DNA from 2 places in the Shewanella sp. WE21 genome. Region 2 is predicted to be linked to the other one. Evidence: predicted binding sites of a transcription regulator. Region 2 holds the regulator's gene; the other holds the start of a gene.
The links. The regulator FliA, encoded in region 2, starts transcription of late flagellar genes. The targets are predictions, from matches to a motif close to CTAAAGNTNNNNNNNNNNNNGCCGATA.
Positions count from the first base shown of each region.

Region 1: the regulator FliA is predicted to act here: its motif matches at 3,827-3,853, upstream of CKQ84_RS19520 (VC2046/SO_2500 family protein).

Region 1 is NZ_CP023019.1:4,367,539-4,377,524, forward strand. It holds gene rrtA (rhombosortase) at 1-158, opposite strand, end outside; gene queC (7-cyano-7-deazaguanine synthase QueC) at 155-877, opposite strand; gene queE (7-carboxy-7-deazaguanine synthase QueE) at 1,049-1,717, shown strand; gene CKQ84_RS19500 (PLP-dependent cysteine synthase family protein) at 1,796-2,953, opposite strand; tRNA gene CKQ84_RS19505 (tRNA-Tyr) at 3,295-3,379, opposite strand; tRNA gene CKQ84_RS19510 (tRNA-Tyr) at 3,522-3,606, opposite strand; tRNA gene CKQ84_RS19515 (tRNA-Tyr) at 3,678-3,762, opposite strand; gene CKQ84_RS19520 (VC2046/SO_2500 family protein) at 3,888-4,376, shown strand; gene CKQ84_RS19525 (DUF406 family protein) at 4,585-4,872, shown strand; gene CKQ84_RS19530 (bifunctional diguanylate cyclase/phosphodiesterase) at 5,116-7,299, shown strand; gene CKQ84_RS19535 (YchJ family protein) at 7,473-7,988, opposite strand; gene CKQ84_RS19540 (DUF4440 domain-containing protein) at 8,093-8,668, opposite strand; gene smrA (DNA endonuclease SmrA) at 8,787-9,377, shown strand; gene CKQ84_RS19550 (M2 family metallopeptidase) at 9,462-9,986, opposite strand, start outside.
Region 2 is NZ_CP023019.1:3,511,533-3,521,518, reverse strand. It holds gene CKQ84_RS15565 (chemotaxis protein CheW) at 1-716, opposite strand, end outside; gene CKQ84_RS15560 (ParA family protein) at 700-1,491, opposite strand; gene CKQ84_RS15555 (membrane anchored protein in chemotaxis locus) at 1,563-2,084, opposite strand; gene CKQ84_RS15550 (chemotaxis response regulator protein-glutamate methylesterase) at 2,098-3,225, opposite strand; gene CKQ84_RS15545 (chemotaxis protein CheA) at 3,246-5,495, opposite strand; gene CKQ84_RS15540 (protein phosphatase CheZ) at 5,511-6,248, opposite strand; gene cheY (chemotaxis response regulator CheY) at 6,262-6,645, opposite strand; gene CKQ84_RS15530 (RNA polymerase sigma factor FliA) at 6,693-7,406, opposite strand; gene CKQ84_RS15525 (MinD/ParA family protein) at 7,399-8,280, opposite strand; gene flhF (flagellar biosynthesis protein FlhF) at 8,285-9,667, opposite strand; gene flhA (flagellar biosynthesis protein FlhA) at 9,679-9,986, opposite strand, start outside.

The DNA of each region.
Region 1 (9,986 bases), 860 kb from region 2:
AAATTTCCTGTGATTAATCGCCACCATTCACCCTCACTAATTGCACTGCGGCGATAGGCGAGTAGGTTATCGACAGTGGGGCTTGCTAAGCCTGCTGCATACAAACCCGCACAGATCAGACTCACCATCAGCGCGACCCAATAGGGACTGCGTGTCATGCTTTAGGCTCGCTGGCGTCAAGCTCAGCCATGATCGCTGCTTTATTCTGTAGATAGTCATCTAATCCACGTTTGCGAAGATGACAGGCAGGGCAATCACCACAGCCATCGCCAATCACGCCGTTATAGCAGGTGAGAGTATGGTGGCGAACCAGATCAAGTTGCCGATATTTATCCGCCAGTGCCCAGGTTTGTGCCTTATTGAGCCACATTAAAGGCGTGATGATTTTTAGTTGCTTATCCATGCCTTGAACTAAGGCGGATTCCATCGCTTTGACAAAATCGTTACGACAATCAGGGTAGCCTGAAAAATCGGTTTCACACACGCCTGTGATAATCGCCTGCGCCCCTAATTGATAGGCATAAATACCTGCAAGCGTTAAAAATAAAATATTACGGCCGGGCACGAAGGTATTGGGTAAGCCATTTTCCATCAACTCGTGTGAAACGGGTATCGCATCACGGGTGAGGGCTGAAATAGCTAACTCATTGAGTAAGGTGACATCCATGACTTTATGACTGGTGATCTTCAAGCGTTTTGCTAAGGATTTGGCAACTTCAATTTCTTCGCGGTGGCGTTGACCGTAGTCAAAAGTGATCCCATGTACTTCATCGTACTGGGTTAGGGCTTGAATAAGGCAAGTTGTTGAGTCTTGTCCGCCACTGAATACCACCACTGCTTTGGACACCACTGTTTTTGACACTAAGCTCGTTGACATAAAGGATTTCACTTTACCGTAGAACAGGTATTAATAGGGCGTTAGTGTAACTCAGGCCATAGGGCTTGCAAACTCTGACTATAGGGCCGAAATAGGCTTTCTCGGCGCAAAGACTTGCAGCTCAAGCTAAAATCCACTATAAATGCCGCCCCAGAAAAGTGGAACGTCAGTATGAATTACCCTGTCAACGAAGTATTTGAAACCATTCAAGGTGAAGGTGTCTTTACCGGAGTGCCCGCCATATTTGTCCGCCTACAAGGTTGTCCCGTGGGATGTGCGTGGTGCGATACGAAACAGACATGGGATGTGCTTGAAGCCAATAAGGTGTCGCCAGAGCAAGTGATTACCGTAGACGGCACCATTGGTCGCTGGGCTGATCATACGGCGCAAAGTCTTATCGCTGCTTTTCACGCTAAAGGTTTTACTGCGCGGCATATCGTTATCACCGGCGGTGAGCCTTGTATGTACGATTTACGCGAATTAACCGAGACCTTGCACAGCCAAGGCTTTGCGACTCAAATCGAAACCAGTGGCACCTTCGAAATCAACTGTGCCGATGACACTTGGGTGACAGTATCACCCAAGGTGAACATGAAAGGGGGCTATCAGGTATTTGCACAGGCGCTGAACCGCGCCAATGAGATTAAGCATCCTATCGCTACTGAAAATCACATCGATGAACTTGATGAGTTACTGCAAGACATCGATATTTCAGCGAAAACGATTTGCCTGCAGCCGATTAGTCAAAAGCCTAGAGCGACAGAACTGGCGATGAAAGTGTGTATCGCCCGTAATTGGCGCTTATCGATCCAGACCCATAAGTATTTGAATATTGATTAATGCTAATTTGCAAAGCATAAAAAAACGCCTCACAGTTGTGGGGCGTTTTTTATGGTGGATGTTTTGTGGATTTTAAACCTAACGACTTAATACAGTTGCTAAATCAAGCTCACTTAACTGGCCGAAATGATTAAATGCTGCAAGTTGGCGCTGATAGGGCGCAATATCGCCGATGTTAGCTGCAATCCAATCTGTATCGTAATAAGTATCAAGGTAACGCTCACCCGAGTCACAAATGAGGGTCACTATTGAGCCTTGCTCTCCACGCGCTTGCATTTGTACGGCAAGTTGCAATGCGCCGTACAGGTTGGTTCCTGTGGATGCGCCGGTTTTACGGCCAATCAATTGTTCTAACCAATGAATCGTCGCCACTGATGCGGCGTCGGGAATTTGCAGCATAGTATCGACAACTCCAGGAATAAACGATGGCTCGACTCTCGGTCGACCTATGCCTTCAATCTTACTGCCATTGCAACAGGTTAAGCTGGCATCGCCGCTCTGATAGAAATCAAAAAAAACGGAGTTTTGCGGGTCGACCACGCAAAGTTGTGTTGCCAACCTCTGATAGCGAATGTAGCGGCCTATGGTCGCCGATGTGCCGCCAGTGCCTAGGCTCATCACTATCCAGCGCGGGATTGTGTGTGGCTCGCGCTCCATCTGATTGAAGATAGAGTTGGCTATGTTGTTATTACCGCGCCAGTCGGTTGCACGCTCGGCGTAGGTGAATTGATCCATATAATGGCCGCCAAGCTCTGCGGCAAGGCGCGCCGATTCGGCGTAAATTTCACTGGAATGTGTGACAAAATGACATTGACCGCCATAGAAAGTGATCTGCTCAATCTTCTTTTTAGCCGTGCTTTTGGGCATCACGGCAATAAAAGGTAAACCGAGTAAACGGGCAAAATAGGCTTCAGAAATCGCCGTGCTGCCCGATGAGGATTCGATAATCGGCGTGCCTTGCTTAATCCAGCCGTTACACAGGGCATAGAGGAAGAGTGAGCGGGCGAGGCGATGCTTTAAGCTGCCTGTCGGGTGGGTACTTTCATCTTTGAGATAAATATCTATGCCATCGAGCATAGGTAATTCAAGCTTAATCAAGTGGGTATCGGCGCTGCGCTGAAAATCCGCTTCAATCTTGCCTATCGCGTGGGCTTCCCATGTTGGGCAGAGTCTGTGAGAATCCACTGGTGGTTGAATCGTGTTAGAAATCATAGTAGTCACATCGAAAGGGATCATTTTCAGAGCATATCACGGGGACGGGCAAAGCGGTTTTATTGGATGAGCTTGAAGTCATTCGCTTAAAGTAGAGCACGACGTAATTGAAATCAAAAATGTCGTTAACCAAGAGGTTTACTTAATATAGAAATGCCAAGAATTTAATCAGATTAAGCTGGAACAGTCAGATTAAGCTGGAACAGTCAGATTAAGCTGGAACAGTCAGATTAAGCTGGAACAGTCAGATTAAGCTGGAACAGTCAGATTAAGCTGGAACAGTCAGATTAAGCTGGAACAGTCAGATTAAGTTGGAACAGACTAAGCGGAAGTGGAACAAGAAGGATATGCGAGAGTGAAAGAAATGGTGGAGGGAGAAGGATTCGAACCTTCGAAGGCTGAGCCGTCAGATTTACAGTCTGATCCCTTTGGCCACTCGGGAACCCCTCCACAAACTTTCTTTTTAGCTTTACAACTAACTTTTAAAATTGTCTTTCAAAACATCATCAATAACGGACTTGTTTATCAAGACAAAACTAAACATTGACCATGCTTAGTCTTTGAAAATGATCCTCTGCGTTAGAGATAAAGATGGTGGAGGGAGAAGGATTCGAACCTTCGAAGGCTGAGCCGTCAGATTTACAGTCTGATCCCTTTGGCCACTCGGGAACCCCTCCACGAATACCTTTAACGCTTTTGTAAAACTCTACATCATTTTCGAACAACACGATAAAACTTGCAGTGCAAATGGTGGAGGGAGAAGGATTCGAACCTTCGAAGGCTGAGCCGTCAGATTTACAGTCTGATCCCTTTGGCCACTCGGGAACCCCTCCTCAATTGCGGCCGCCATAGTAGTCAGAAACCTTTTCCATGTAAATACCCAATTTAAAAATATTCCTAAAGTTATGTATCAAATGGTCGATTAACTAACAACGAATTGTTTTGACGATGTTTTTTTATGCAAATTGATGTTCCTTTAGTCAACGAAGCCCAAATTGGCACCCGCTTAAACGCGGCGATAGAAAACGACAGACGGGGCGAATTCGCCTTGTTGCTGTCGTTACTGTCGGTTGACGCTCGGGACATGGCGCAATTCCAATGGCAAAATGAACTCGATATGGCGCAAAAATTACAGCGTCAGTTCGAATTGCCACCGCAGCAAAGTTTAATGGCGGATTTATCGTCAGTTGAGCCTGTGGTTGATAACAGCAGTATTTTTATGGATCAAGGTCCACGTGCGTTTCAATTACAACAAGCATTGCGACCGGAAGCCTTAGTCATCCGTGGCGGCGAGTCAGTCGCAATGGCAGAAGCGTTAAGTAACTGTGACCATGTGACTCAGCTGAGGCAAAGGGGCCAATTAACCGCACCCAAAGTCGAGATCATGCACTTTGCTGATCAATTGGCAATCCAACGTAATCTTGTGCCTTTGCTCGCCTCAGCCTAAGGCAGTCTTCCCGCAAGTGATCTTCAATACCCATCGGGTCAATCTGATCCATTTCGATAAATAAGCGTGAGCTAAAGCCAGTTATCTTGAAGCTTAATTACCTATAATTCGTATTAACCTATCGAGTTAAAATTTACCGCGTTAAAAATTTAACGAGCATATTTTAGTGATGCCGTTAATCAGTCGCTCTATACATTAAGGAATACAGATGAAAGGCATAATAGAAGCACAGAGCCCGACAGTGAATGACACTTGCACCGATTGCGGCAGCTTTGTCGATATCGGCGCCGTTATTGATGAACACGATACGTTATTGACGTTAAATTTTGTTGGCGATAGCGCTCAAGCGGATGCCGAAAGCATGTCAACACGCGCTCAAACTCGATTTGCTGAAGTGCAAACTGAATTTGTGACTAAAGCTGAAGGCGTCGACTTACTGCTGACCTTCAATGTCAGCGCGGAAAAAATGATTTTTCAATTGGAAAACGGCCTGTAATTTTTAGAGCAGCACTTTAGTTTTAGTCGGTTATGGATATCCGGAAATCGCGCTAATTGCCTAAAAATGCTGCTATTGTTAACCAAATTGTAATAAATTGTGCCACATGTTGCTGTGCTTGCAACAGTTAGTGTAATCTGCCTCCAAATAAGAATAATTCAATCAGCTTAATTCTAAATTTCAAGGTAAGTTTGCTAACAGCAAAGACCTTTAGCCCAACACGAAGTTTTGTAGGGAACCAGCGTGAAGCGACGTCAGCATCAGCATTTATTGGAGTCTTTGGTACAGTCAACTGCAAAACAGCAGGGCGATTTCACAAAGACGGCAGAGTTAACCACAGAGTTGTTGTGCCAGAATTTAGCGGTTTCTTTGGTATCAGTGTGGACTTTTTCATCTGATCAACAAACCCAATCACTCGTCGCACAATTTGGTTCTATGATGTTGCAAGACATTCATAGACCTAAGTTACTACAAGATTGCCCCCGGTATGTACACGAGCTCAAAACTCTGCGCCATATCGATGCAGGCAATGCCCTGACCGATCCACGTTTAAGTGAATTGGCTGAGTGCTATTTTATCCCGCGGCAAATCAACTCGAGTCTTGACATCGCCATTCGTATCAATGGCCATCTCGAAGGTGTGCTCTGCATCGAGCGGGCACAATTGACACCTCACTGGCATGACAGTGAAATTCACCTCGCGTGCCAGATGGCTGACCAATTAGCCCTGACCTTAGCGACAAAACACAGCTACGATAAAGAAGAAAGCTTGAGTTTATTTCGCTGTGCCACTGAACAATCACGACAAATCAGTATGTTAATTAATCTGCATACTGAAAAAGTCGAGTATGTGAATCAGGCGCACAGTGAAATCACCGGCATGCCCCGTGAACAGATTATCGGCGCGAATATCCGTGAGTTGGCTTTTTTCAAGCAGCATGCCCAATTAGCCGAGCAAACCCTAGCGCAAATCTTTAGGGGCGAAATTGCCAAAGGCGAAGTGCAGTTTAGTCGTGCCGATGGCAGTTGTTATTGGCTGACATACGTGCTGAGTCAGTTCATTACCGATCGCGGTAATCATTATGCCTTGGTCTCGTGTGAAGAAAATACCGACGAGCATAACTATAAGTCAGAGCTTGAACGGCTTGCTTGGCGTTGTGGATTAACGGGACTCCATAACCGTACTCATTTTAATCGAGTCCTTGAACGTACCACGAAGGGACTGTTGTTATTAGTTGATTTAGTGGGATTTAAGCGTTTTAACGATACCTATGGTCATGAAAATGGCGATAGCTTGTTGATAGAAATTGCCCGCCGTTTGAAACATTTTTCTGAGATTAATAAGGCCACCGAAATTGCCCGCGTCGGCAGCGATGAATTTGCCGTGCTGTTGACCGATGATAATGCGGTTTACGATCTTGATTATTTTAGTACGCGCCTGTATCAACATCTTGCTATGCCTATTTTAATCGGCCGCGAGCAAGTCGAACCTAAGCCTGCTTTAGCTGTGGTTGATATTGCTTCTGTGGCGAGTTTGTTTGCCCCATTAACCTGTGCCGATATTGCAGTGCAGTATGCTAAAAAGAAAAAAGGCACTGCAATCCAAGTATTTAACAGCACGTTATTGAGTGCATTTAAAGAGGATGCGCAGATAGAACGTGATTTACACAGTGCGATCCGTGGCCGTCAGTTTGAGCTTTATTATCAGCCACTGAGGGATCTTGAGCAGAATACCTATATTGGCGCCGAAGCCTTAATCCGTTGGCACCATCCTAAAAGAGGCGTGTTATTTCCAGCTTCCTTTATTGATATTGCTGAGCAGTCGGGGATGATTAATTCCATTGGCAGTTGGGTTTTAGAGGCCGCATGTCGACAGTTGAACCTATGGCAGCATCATAATGCAGAGATGACAATGCATGTAAATGTGTCGGCCCGCCAGTTCTTCAGTGGTAATTTATTCGAGCAAGTGTGGCAGTTGTTGACGCGTTATCGCTTGAAACCTAAGACGTTAATCTTAGAGATCACTGAGACTGAATTGATGGGTGATATTCGCCACGCGACCTTGTTATGCCAAGAATTAGCGGAATTAGGCGTAGGGCTCGCGATTGACGATTTTGGGACGGGTTACTGCTCTATGCGTTATTTGAAGCAGTTTCCGATCAGTAAACTTAAGATTGATCGTTCGTTTATTTCAGATCTTACCGTCAGCCGCGAAAGTCGCGAAATTGTGTCAGCCATTATCGCCATGGCGAATGCATTGAATATATCTCTGACGGCAGAAGGGGTTGAAACCCTTGAGCAAGAAGCATTTTTAGCGAAAAGTTTTTGTCATCAGGCACAAGGTTATCTCTATAGTCCTGCATTACGGGAGCCTGAGTTTGCACAATTTATCTTGTCGGCTAAAAGCGCTTCGGCCATAACCCACTAAAGTTACACATAACCCACTAAGTCACAATTATTTCAAATGTGCTGCTCACGATAAAATAAAGGCAACCTAGGTTTGTAATCTAGGTTGCCTTTATTGTTGATCTCTGTGCTTGTTCAATCAGCACTATAAACCTTCATCGTAATTTTCCAGTGCAGTTCAGCACTGTATACCTATTAAGATTTTAAGCAGCATTGTTTGAATTTTTTGCCACTATGGCAAATACAGAGATCATTTCTACCGGGTAATTTAGCCGTCATTTGCTGGCCTTGGCTGTAATACCAGCGACTTGCTTGGTAGATAAATTCGGATCGCTCATAGATAGCATCAATTTCACCATCGAGCTTATACCAAGCTTTAAAGGTAACTGTGCCATGTCGTTGTTCAGCTATCGCCGCTTGAGCATTGTGGCTTGGTGTTTCTGTGCTGCTCTGTACATCTAATCCTAACCAATGTGGGTGAGGACCAGCATTGAGGCTCGTGAGAGTAAGGCCATTTAGATAGTCTGGATGATGTGTTTTTAAAATGTAATCAAAATTTTTCAATACAAATGCGCAGTAGCGTGAGCGCATAAGCTGTTCAGGTGTGCGGGCAATGACTTGCCCAGAGTCTACATGCGTATGCAGTGGACCACAGCAATCTTGGTAGCTTATCCCACTGCCACAGGGGCAGGCTTGCTTAGTTGTAGTCATGTTGGCTAAATCTTTAGTTTAATTATATTTTTTTGAATTTATTCTATTTATATCTAAATGCGTTAGATGTTAGACAATCCATTTAAACGTAATCGGCATTAACATTAGGGTAATTTTTTACCCGCAGGTAAAGGCGGAAATTGGCGACCATAATACAAGTTAGGCACTGGTTTCGCATTCAGATAATAGCTAGGTTCTGCGCGGTTATTGGTATCTAAGCTCACTTTCCATTGAGTGGATGAGACTTTTTCTGTACCAATAGCAAATTTGCCCGCAAATTCACTCACAGGTTCGCCGGTTTCTTGTGCTGGGTAAAATCGAACCAAATAATAGCCTGTATCTATGGCACCATTACCGATAATTTTGCGTTTAGTAATGCGAAAATCCACGTCGATAGTGGCTTTTTTGGCGCGGATTTTATCGAAAAACTTCTTGTAAATGGCGACAATATTGTCTCGTCCATAGTAAATTTCTTTACTTTGACTCTCAGATAAGTAGCTAGCGTCATCAGCGTAAATCTCACGAGTCACCTCAGGGGACAATTGATTAAAAGCACTAATAAACAAAGGGTAATTAGCGTTGATCAATTGATCATCAGTGGATTTTGTATGAGTTTTAGCTGGATTGGCTAAGCTTGGTAGTGACAATAAACACATCAGGACTAGCGGTAAAAATTTCATTACTTTATTCTAATCTGGCAATCATGGCGTCACTATAATGGAGGCGCCCGCTGAACTAAAGCCTTGAATGTTTACAAAGTGTGTTTCTGTACAAGAGTGTGAAGTAAAGGAGCTTGCCATGCTGGATGATGAATCAGCACTGTTTTTTGAGGAAATGGCTGGAGTCGTACCACTAAAAGGCGATATGCCAGTGGTAAATTTAGCACTGAAAGCGTTGACGGCTGAGCAAATACACAGACGCGATGCTTTAGAACGGGAAACCTTCCTAGCGTGTATGCCACTGGATTTAAAAGCGTTTCCACAGCAAGCGCCAGATGACATTGTGAGCTTTAAGCGTGAGGGAGTACAAAGCGGTGTTTTTAAACGACTCCGAATGGGGCAATACAGCATCAAGATGGAGCTTGATGTGCATGCTTATCGGTTAAACCAAGCTCGTGATGCCGTCCTTAACTATTTACTGGCAGCGCAGGCACATGGTGAACGCTGTGTCATGTTGATCCACGGTAAAGGCTATCAGAGTCAACCCTTTGCAGGATTGCTCAAATCAGCTGTGTGCTATTGGTTATCACAACTCGACATGGTGCTTGCCTATCATTCGGCGAAAACCGAGCAGGGCGGTGCTGGGGCACTTTATGTGATGTTAACTAAGTCAGAACAGCTTAAGCTTGAAAACCGTGAAGCCAATCGTAAAGGAATGGGATGGCGTTAGATTAAACAGATAAGTATTGAATAAAAATGCCCAATTTTATTGGGCATTTTGTTTTATGTTATTGGGTGATAATTTAATGACCCCTTACCAACCACACTGGCGGTTTGCGGTGGTATTTTGCTCATCTAACCATGTTTTAAGTGGTGCGAAGTAATCGAGCACCGCTTTTGCATCCATGGCTTCTTTGCCGGTGACTTCTTTCAATGCTTCTGGCCAAGGTTTACTTAAGCCTAACTCGAGCATCTTATTGAGTTTCTCTCCCGCGGCTTGATTGCCATAAATACTGCATCTGTGTACCGGACCTTTATCGCCTGCAGTTTCACACAGTGCTTGATGGAATTGGAATTGCAAAATATGCGCTAGGAAGTAACGGGTGTAGGGTACATTGCCTGGTACATGGTATTTAGCACCCGGATCAAAATCTGCTTCACTACGTTCAGTCGGTGCTTTTACGCCTTGGTATTTTTCCCTCAGATCCCACCAAGCTTGGTTATATTGGGCAGGCGTGATTTCGCCGCTAAACACTTTCCAGCGCCACTGATCTATCATCAGGCCAAAGGGCAAGAAAGCAATTTTGTCTAAGGCTTGTTTTAGTAAGAGGCCGATATC
Region 2 (9,986 bases):
GTATCAACAATGTTCAATTGCTCCTCCCTATGCGTCTGTACACCAAGAAACCATGCGGGTCGACCAAAGATGTGGTTTATCCGCTCAACTTTTACTATTCCGCCTAAACTCACCAAAGGCACAGCCAATGTCAGCCCTGCTACTTTAAAGAATAGTACCTGAAACTCATCATCGAGCACTTCTTGCAAATCTTTTGTCACACTAGGAGGCGTAATGCCGACTTGTGTTTCTGGCACAACCACTGGCTCAACGATTTCATCAGCAACGGTTTCATTAACAACAGGCTGAGCTTTTGGTACTTCCACCACAACAGGTTGAACATCAATAGGTGGCGCTATCTCTACTGAAGGTGGTATCGGTTCTAACCTTGCAGTCTTTAGTACTGGCGCTAATAATTTCTCTAACGCTTGCTTATTCACTTGAGCTACAACCTGGCTTACCGGAGCAACAAACTCATGCTGTCTTGGCGCCGCTTTTGGCTGCAACTGCGCAATAGGCGTTATGGCCTTCTCTACATTCTGCGGTGCGGCAGTGCGACCATTTTCAGCCAAAATTGCCGCATCGAGCAATGCTGCCTCCGTTTGATTAACGGCAACATTTTGATTTGAGTCTGCTTTTACAATGCTTTGAGGGGAAACAATCTGGTTTGGACTGTCGTCTTCCTGCAGCAATAATGCGAAAAAATCAAAAACAGTTTCATCAACCGATTTTGACATGGCCAAACTCCCCAACTAATAAGAAATCTAATAATCTTTCATAGGCTTTAACGCCGCGGCAACCACTCGCATAATGCGATGCAGGTAAATGTGCCAAACTGGCATCTCTAAACTTAGTGTCTACTGGAATAACGTCTTTCCACAAAGTATCACTGTATTCGGCACCAAGAACTTGCAAAGCAGCAGGTGATGCTTTGGTGCGTTTATCATACATGGTAGGCACAACAGTGTAACTGTAGCGCGTCTTCTTAGATCGGCCCATTAACTCCATCGTTTTAATCATCCGCTCTAGCCCTTTAATGGCAAGAAACTCCGTCTGCACAGGAATAATGATATGCTGACTTGCCGCAAGCGCATTGACCATTAATACCCCTAGTACGGGTGGGCAATCAACGATAGCAACATCATAATCATCAGCAACCAGTGCTAATAAATTACGTAGTACTAATCCCATTCCTTCTTGATGACCTAAGGCTCTGTCTAAGGTAGCCAATGCCATAGTTGCAGGCAATAAATCCAAACCATCGACTAAGGTTGGCACAACATGGGATAAAACGAGTTCCTTAGAAAGGTTTTTATGGGCAAGAAAAACATCAAACAACGAGCCTGGAACCTCTTCAGAATCAATACCTAAGTAATAACCTAACGAAGCATGTGGATCGGTATCTATCATAAGAACACGCTTGCCACGCTTAGCTAATGTTCCCGCTAAACTCGCTACCGTCGTGGTTTTACCTACGCCACCTTTTTGATTCGCTATGGTCCAGACTTTCAAGAAGTGACCCCTATCTATACTGGTTAATACGCTAATGAACTAGAAAATTGTGAGTTCACAAATTCTAAAAATTACTGCTCTTTTCTGGTAGTGACTCGAATGCCGCCATTGGGCAAACTAATCACTTTGACACCATCGGCATTCTCAGATATCACCACGGGCAGCATCTCTGCATTTTGGGGGGCAATTGTCTGAGAAACAGCTTTAACCTCTTTTTCTGGCGCTTGAAGCTGTTTAGGAATAGAGGATTCCAGATTAGTTTTTTCCTTCGCCGTATCTATTTCAGTATCTGGTTTGCCCAGCAAAGGCGGAATGCTATTTTGTACCGGCTCAGGACCAATCGCTACAGCCTTCTGCTCACCAGGAGCCGCTAATTGCAACATTGCTTTAGTCTGATCGGGATGAGACGCTAACCAAGTTGCAATGGCTTCAGCCTGTTCGTCAGGTACCATTAACAGCACCTGAGTCGATTCCAAACGTTTTACATCCGCCTGCAGTAAACTATTCTTACGCTTGTAATCTAGGCTTAAGGCACCAAGAACCAAAATGGCGATGCCCATCAACAAGATGATGAGCACACTATTTGTGCTCATCGGATATTGATTTTTAGACACGAACAGACTCTTTTAAAATACATTCGGCCATGTTATCTAAGGCTATCGACTGGGTGGCAATCCCTGCACTCGCAACGGCTTGTGGCATACCATAAACCACACAACTGGCTTCATCTTGCGCCCAAATGGTTGCGCCTACAGCTTTCAACATACGTGCGCCTTCTCTGCCATCCGCCCCCATGCCAGTTAATACAACAGCAAGCACATCACCACTAAAGGCTTTAGAAGCAGAAGCAAAGGTGATATCCACACAGGGCTTATAATTCATATCAGCACTGCCTGCGATAACTTTTAATCGGCCACTTGCTCCAGTACGTTCAACCATCATTTGCATACCACCTGGCGCTAAATATGCGCAACCCGGTTTAAGAAGATCGCCATTAGCGGCCTCTTTTACTTCAATCTTACATAAGCCATTTAAACGACTCGCAAATGCAGGGGTAAAAGCAGCAGGCATATGCTGGATTAATAGAATAGGATGCGGATAGTTTGCCGGAAACTGCGTGAGTATTTTTTGCAGCGCAACCGGACCACCAGTAGATGTACCGATCAGCAATAATTTATACTGTTTACCACTTGCACGAATCGTCGTTACCGTTGAGGTTCTAACAGGAGCAGCGACAGGCGTATGAGCCGATATACTCGTTGTACCTAAAACGCTACCTGTTGGACGCACGCTAGGTGTTGGCGCGACCACAGGACGTGCAATCGGACGAAACATTCTGCGTCGTCCCAATGCCTTAACTCTTTGTTGCAACAATAAAATGGCATCATCTTTGTTGGTCGCAATATCTTCAAAACGTTTAGGCAGAAAATCTAATGCACCAGCATCTAAAGCGTCTAACGTTGCTTTAGCGCCATCATGGGTTAAAGAAGAAAACATCAAGATCGGAGTCGGACACTTAGCCATGATCTCACGAACAGCAGTAATACCATCCATGACAGGCATCTCAATATCCATAGTGATAACTTGGGGATTAAGCTCAGCAGCCAACTTTACCGCTTCGGCCCCATTTGAGGCCGTCGCGATAACTTCCAGTTCAGGATCTTGATTGACTATTTCACTAACACGTCGTCTGAAAAAACTTGAGTCATCAACGACTAATACTTTAATGGCCATTCCATTCCTTAGCTTGGAAACTAATTCTTACTTTTCGCATAATGCTTTAGCAATCCAGGAACATCTAAGATCAGTGCAATACCACCATCCGATGTAATTGTCGCACCAGCCATCCCAGGTGTGCCATGTAACATAGCGCCAAGAGGTTTAATAACGACCTCTTCTTGTCCTATTAAAGCATCCACTACAAAACCAATTTGCATCATGCCTAATTGCACGATAACCACATGACCATGCTTTTTATCGCCATGTTTAAAGGTGGTTTTGTTTCTATGTAGCCAGTGTTCCAAATAGAACAAAGGTACGGCCTTATTACGCACTATGACAGTCAGTTGCCCATCAACAATATTGGTTTTTGTGAGATCGAGATGGAAAATCTCATTCACGCTAGATAGAGGTAATGCAAACACTTGTTTAGCGACATCGACCATTAAGGTTGGCATAATCGCCAGTGTTAACGGTACTTTAATCTCAAGTATCGTTCCCTTACCTTTCATGGAATCGATATGTACAGTGCCATTCAGCTGGGTGATACGAGTTTTTACCACGTCCATCCCAACACCACGGCCTGAAATATCTGAAATCTCAACTTTAGTTGAAAAACCTGGTGCAAAAATCAAATTATAGGCTTCGCTGTCTGTCATCCGCGAAGCAGAATCTTCATCGAGCACACCACGGTTTATGGCGATTTTTTTGAGTTTTTCAGGATCCATGCCTGCGCCATCGTCTTCGATTTTCAGCAGTATATGGTCGCCTTCCTGACTTGCAGATAAGGTAATCGTTCCCGTTCTTGGCTTACCACTGGCTTCACGCTCGTTTGGCATCTCTATACCATGGTCCACAGAGTTACGCACTAAGTGGACGAGTGGATCGGCAAGCGCTTCAACGAGGTTTTTATCTAAGTCAGTTTCTTCACCGACCATAATCAAATCAATTTCTTTGTTTAGTGTACGAGCAAGATCGCGTACCACCCGAGGGAAACGACCAAACACTTTCTTGATCGGTTGCATACGGGTTTTCATCACAGCGCCTTGCAAATCGGCAGTAACGAGATCTAAGTTCGCAAGAGCTTTCGACATCTCCTCATCATCACGGCTGATGCCTAAGCTCACCAATCGATTACGCACTAACACTAACTCACCCACCATATTCATGATCTGGTCGAGTCGTGCGGTATCTACACGTACTGTTGTTTCCCCCTGAGGCACATTCGCAGAGCTAGCCTTAGCAGGTGCTTTATCGACAACCGCAATTTCCACCTTAGGTTTTGCAGCAACGACTGGAGCAGGAGCTGGTACTGCGGCTTTAACTGGCGCAGGAGCATGTGGTGCAGCAGTAGGTGCCACGGTCGAAACGGGGGGCGTAGGCGCTTTTACTTCAGCTTTCGCAGGTGCTCCGCCTTTCCCATGGAGTTCATCGAGTAATCGCTCAAACTCATCATCGGTAATTTCATCAGCATCTACAATCGGTTGAGGCGCAGGTGTTGCCACAACCTTAGGCTTAACAGGCACTTCAGCCTCAGCTTTAAATTTACCTGAGCCATGAAGTTCATCCAGTAACGCCTCGAACTCATCATCAGTAATGTCATCACCTGATGTTGAAGGTGTTTTAATTGGTGCAGCAGGCTTGACAGCAACAGGCTCTGATACAAATGTGGTAGCAGCGACCGCAGGTCCCTTTCCTGAACCATGAAGCGCATCCAATAAAGCTTCAAATTCAGCATCATTGATATCATCGATACTTGAAGACGTATTTTCAATGGAAGATGAGTTATCACTTATGTCAGCAGGGATTTCTTGAAGGGGAGGAGTATCAATAATGACTTCAACAACTGGTTCTGGCTCTACAACCTTGGCAGAAGCGACTTCAGATGGCAAAGGCGCACCTGAACTGAGCATTTTAAGTCTCGCTAACAAACCTGAATCGGCGGGGTCTTGTTGCTCGCCCTGCTGGGTTTGCGCAAACATGGTATTAATTGCATCAACAGCCTGCAAAATAATATCCATCAACTCTGCGTTAACGCTACGCTTGCCTGTCCGCAATAAATCGAAGGTATTCTCAGCCTCATGACAAACATCAACCATGGGAGTTAAGCTAAGAAAGCCAGCACCACCTTTAACGGTATGAAAACCTCGGAAAATGGCGTTCAGCAAGTTAGTATCATCAGGATTATTTTCAAGCGCAACGAGTTGCTCTTGCAGAAGCTCTAAAATTTCACCGGCTTCGATTAAAAAGTCCTGGAGTATCTCTTCATCTACATCAAAGGCCATCAAATTGACTCCCAGTTAGAAACCCAGACTCGATAGAAGATCATCCACTTCGTCTTGACCCGTTACCACATCTTGACGAAGCTCGGCATTCATTATCGGGCCTTCTGCTTCAATATTATTTTTCTGAGCAATCTGACTTTCAATCATAGGTTGCTCACCAAATACCGTCAGCATAGAAACCAGATTACTTTCTACTTCCATTACTAGATCAATAACACGACGTATTATTTGTCCTGTTAAGTCTTGAAAATCTTGCGCCATCAAAATTTGATTAAGCAATTCACGTAATCGAGTCGAGTCATTTGCACTACGAGACATAAGGTCTTGTACATCGTGACAAAGGCCCTTAAATTCAGTCAGCGCTATCTCGCGTCGCATTAATCTGTCCCAAGATGGCATGACATTTTGAATATTTACGGTCACGGCATTAGCCAAAGGTAAACATTCTTCAACCGCATCCATGGTTTTATTTGCAGCTTGTTCGGTCATGTCAATAACGTAATTTAAACGTTGCTTGGCATCGGGGATCTCTGTATTGGCTAATTCAGCAAGACGATTATCAACTTGAAAATCCATCAGCGCACTATGAAGTTGCCGAGTTAATTTACCTACTTCTTCGAATAATTCTCGTTGCAGTGGAGCAGCAAGCTCCCGAAATAAATCATCTGCCTGACTTTGCTCACTTGCACTTAATAATTCAACTAAATGCTGAGCTTGCTCGAGCGTGATGAGCCCTGATGTTTGTGACTTCATAGCTCATCCTTGCTCAAGCGAGTCGTTCGAATATTTTATCTAACTTCTCTTTCAGCGTTGCAGCGGTAAAAGGCTTAACCACATAACCATTCACTCCCGCTTGAGCGGCAGCAATAATCTGTTCACGTTTTGCTTCAGCAGTCACCATTAATACGGGTAAATGCTTTAGCGAATCATCAGCGCGAATTGCTTTTAACAGATCGATTCCTTGCATACCAGGCATATTCCAATCTGTAACAACAAAATCAAAATCCCCCTTTTGCAACATCGGCAGGGCTGTTGAGCCATCGTCTGCTTCTTGGGTGTTATTAAACCCCAAGTCTCGCAACAAGTTCTTGATGATACGCCTCATTGTCGAAAAATCGTCAACAATGAGAATCTTCATATTCTTGTCCAAGGTTTCCTCCGGTGAGCTGACATTCTGTGCTCGATTAATAATTATACTTATGTCCAGTGCTTGAGTTTAGCTTTCAATCGCAACATTGCCTGACTTAATATCTGGCTAACCCGCGATTCACTGACTTCAAGAATGGCGCCAATCTCTTTTAAATTCAATGCTTCATCGTAGTACAGGGATAACACTAATGCATCTCTTTCAGGCAATAATTTAATTGCCTCAACCAGAGCAGAATGAAATTGGTTCTCAGCTAATGCTTCAAATGAATCATCATCGGACCGATCACTCACTGTAAGTATATCCTGAGATACGCCTAAATCTTCTATCCCTATGATTTTTCCGACAGAAACATCGTTAAGAATATGATGGTACTCATCGAGCGTCATATCAAGTTTTTCTGCAATTTCTGTGTCGCGTGCATCACGGCCCAGTTCTTGCTCTAACTCATCAATAGCGTGTGCAACCTTACGATTGTTACGATGAACGGAACGAGGGACCCAGTCGCCACGACGAATTTCATCTAACATGGCTCCACGTATGCGTATGCCGGCGAAGGTTTCAAATTTCGCACCTTTGCCACCATCAAACTTGGATGATGCTTCTAGTAACCCCATCATCCCAGCTTGGAGTAAATCATCTAACTGCACAGATGCAGGTAGTCTGGCGAGTAAATGATGCGCAATTCTTTTAACCAACGGAGCATACTGTTCAACGATCGACGATTTATTGTCTAAACAAGTATACGCAGCGGCTTTATTCACTCGTTTTTTCCTCTTGAAAATCTGGTCGTTGTACTAAACGCTCAACGAAAAACTCCAAATGCCCACCAGGTTGCTGCGGCACAGGCCAGCTCAAAATTTTATTTGCCAATCCTTGATACGCAATCGCCGCTGGTGATTTAGGATAAGCTTCAACCACCAATTTTTGTTTACGAACTGATTTACGTAAGTTTTCGTCAAATGGAATCGTGGCGACTAATTCAAGTGCAACATCTAAAAATCTGTCGGTCACTTTACTGAGTTTAGCAAATAATTCCATACCTTCGCGTAAACTACGCACCATATTGGCAACTATTTTAAAACGGAACACGCCATGCTCACGGCTGAGAATTTTAATCAGGGCGTAGGCATCGGTAATAGAAGTAGGTTCATCACAAACAACGACTAGCACATCCTGCGAAGCACGTGAGAAACTGAGCACCATATCTGAGATCCCAGCCGCTGTATCTACGACTAGAATATCAAACTGAGTCCGCATCTCGCTAAATGCTCGGATTAATCCAGCATGTTGTGCAGGGCTTAATTCCACCATCCCCTGTGTTCCTGAGGTGGCTGGTACTATGCCGATCCCCTTTGGACCACGCACGATAATATCGTCAAGCTCTGCATCACCAGAGAGAACATGAGAGAGGTTACGCTCGGCACGAATACCCAGCATGACGTCGACGTTTGCTAAGCCAAGGTCAGCGTCAAGTACCAAGACACGCTTGCCTTTTTCGGCTAATGCCACAGCAGTATTAATAGAAACGCTGGTTTTACCCACGCCTCCTTTGCCACCAGTGACCGCGATTACTTTCACTTTTTCGTTATAGGGTTGATTCATCATACGTAAACCACTTGCTTGATCCAGGGTCATAAATCTACTCAAATGCACAGGCCATATTATCTGACCACGCTGTGTCTTGTAATGATTGTTGTTCTGTACTATCTAACGCTGCGAGTGCCTGCTGGGCTAAATCTAGGGTATCCGCAACTTTCATATCTTCAGGAACTCTTTGTCCATCAGTAATATAACTTAATGGTAATCCGTTTTGGATCAACACACTTAATGCCCCTGCTAACGACACAGATTCATCGAGTTTTGTGAGAACGACACCAGATAGGGGAATGCGTTTAAAATGATTGACTGCATCTTGCAGCACACGGCGCTGCCCTGTCGCAGACAGTACCAGATAACTGCGGATAGGTATCCTGCTATTTGCAGTTAAATTATCAAGTTGCTGGTAAAGGCGCATATCTCGCTGTCCCATGCCAGCCGTATCTATCAATACTAGCTTGCGATTCCTAAACTGATAGAGAATTTGCTCTAATTCATTTAGATCATGAGCTTGCTTTACTGGGCAGCCCATTATTTTGCCATAAGTTGCTAATTGCTCATAGGCTCCGATGCGATAATGATCTGTGGTAATTAAAGCAACATGTTCAGCACCATGATGTGCCGCAAAACGGGCAGCAAGTTTAGCTAATGACGTTGTTTTACCAACCCCAGTAGGACCAACTAATGCAACCACCCCGCCCTGCTTAACAATGTCATCGCCCTGATTATCAAGCATATTAGCGAGACTTTGTGGCAATGCTCTGACTAATTCAGCCGGCGTATAATGCTGGCTCAGCGCGGCTAATTTATTCGCAACCGCAGGGGAGAATTCAGCCTCAAGTAATTTGGCTTCGAGCATAGCACCGACGGGATCGATGCGTTTTTTATGTTCCGTCATCAAGGAGGATACTTGATGTGTCAGTAAATTACGCAGTGATGCTAATTCATCACGCATAGCTTCAATATCAGCACTTTGTTTTAGTGATGTTTGTGGCTTTTTATCAAACGAGGAAGGTGCTTCACGACGTTCTGGTTTCACAGCAGTAGGGGCTTGTAAGCCCTTAGCCCATGCTGGTAACTCGGCATCAACTTGCTGATGTGACATTTGTTGATTCAAACGGCTTTGCTGCTTCTCAAGTAAGGCTTGTAATGAGTCTGCAGGTGCGGCTGGCTTAGCGCGAGTTTCTACACGGACTGGCTGCTTAGCACCTAGGGACACGAGATCGTCGCTCACGTCCATAAAGGTCGGTGCTGGCGCAGTGGCTGCAGTTTTTGCTTTAGGTTCGTCATAGTCAACGGCAGCGACAATTTCGATGCCACCGTTCACTTTTTTATTTGACATAATGACGGCATCTGAGCCGAGTGTTTCTTTCACTTGGGCCAGTGCGGCGCGCATGTCTTTGGCAAAAAATCGTTTAATCTTCACTTATGCGTCCTCTACTGGCCGACTGCAGATACGATACGTATTTGCTTCTCATCAGGTATTTCTTGATATGAAATGACTCTGAGATTAGGAATAGTATGTTTAACAAAGCGTGACAGCGTCGCGCGTAACATACCTGACGTCAACAATATGGCGGGTTGTCCGACCATTTCTTGCTTTTGAGCCGCATCGGCAAGGGACTGCTGCATGCGTTCTGCAAGACCGGGTTCAATATTAGGACCATCACCACCGGTTGCTTGCATTGACTGATGCAACATCTGTTCCAACTCTGGCGCCAAAGTAATGACGGGGATTTCGAGCT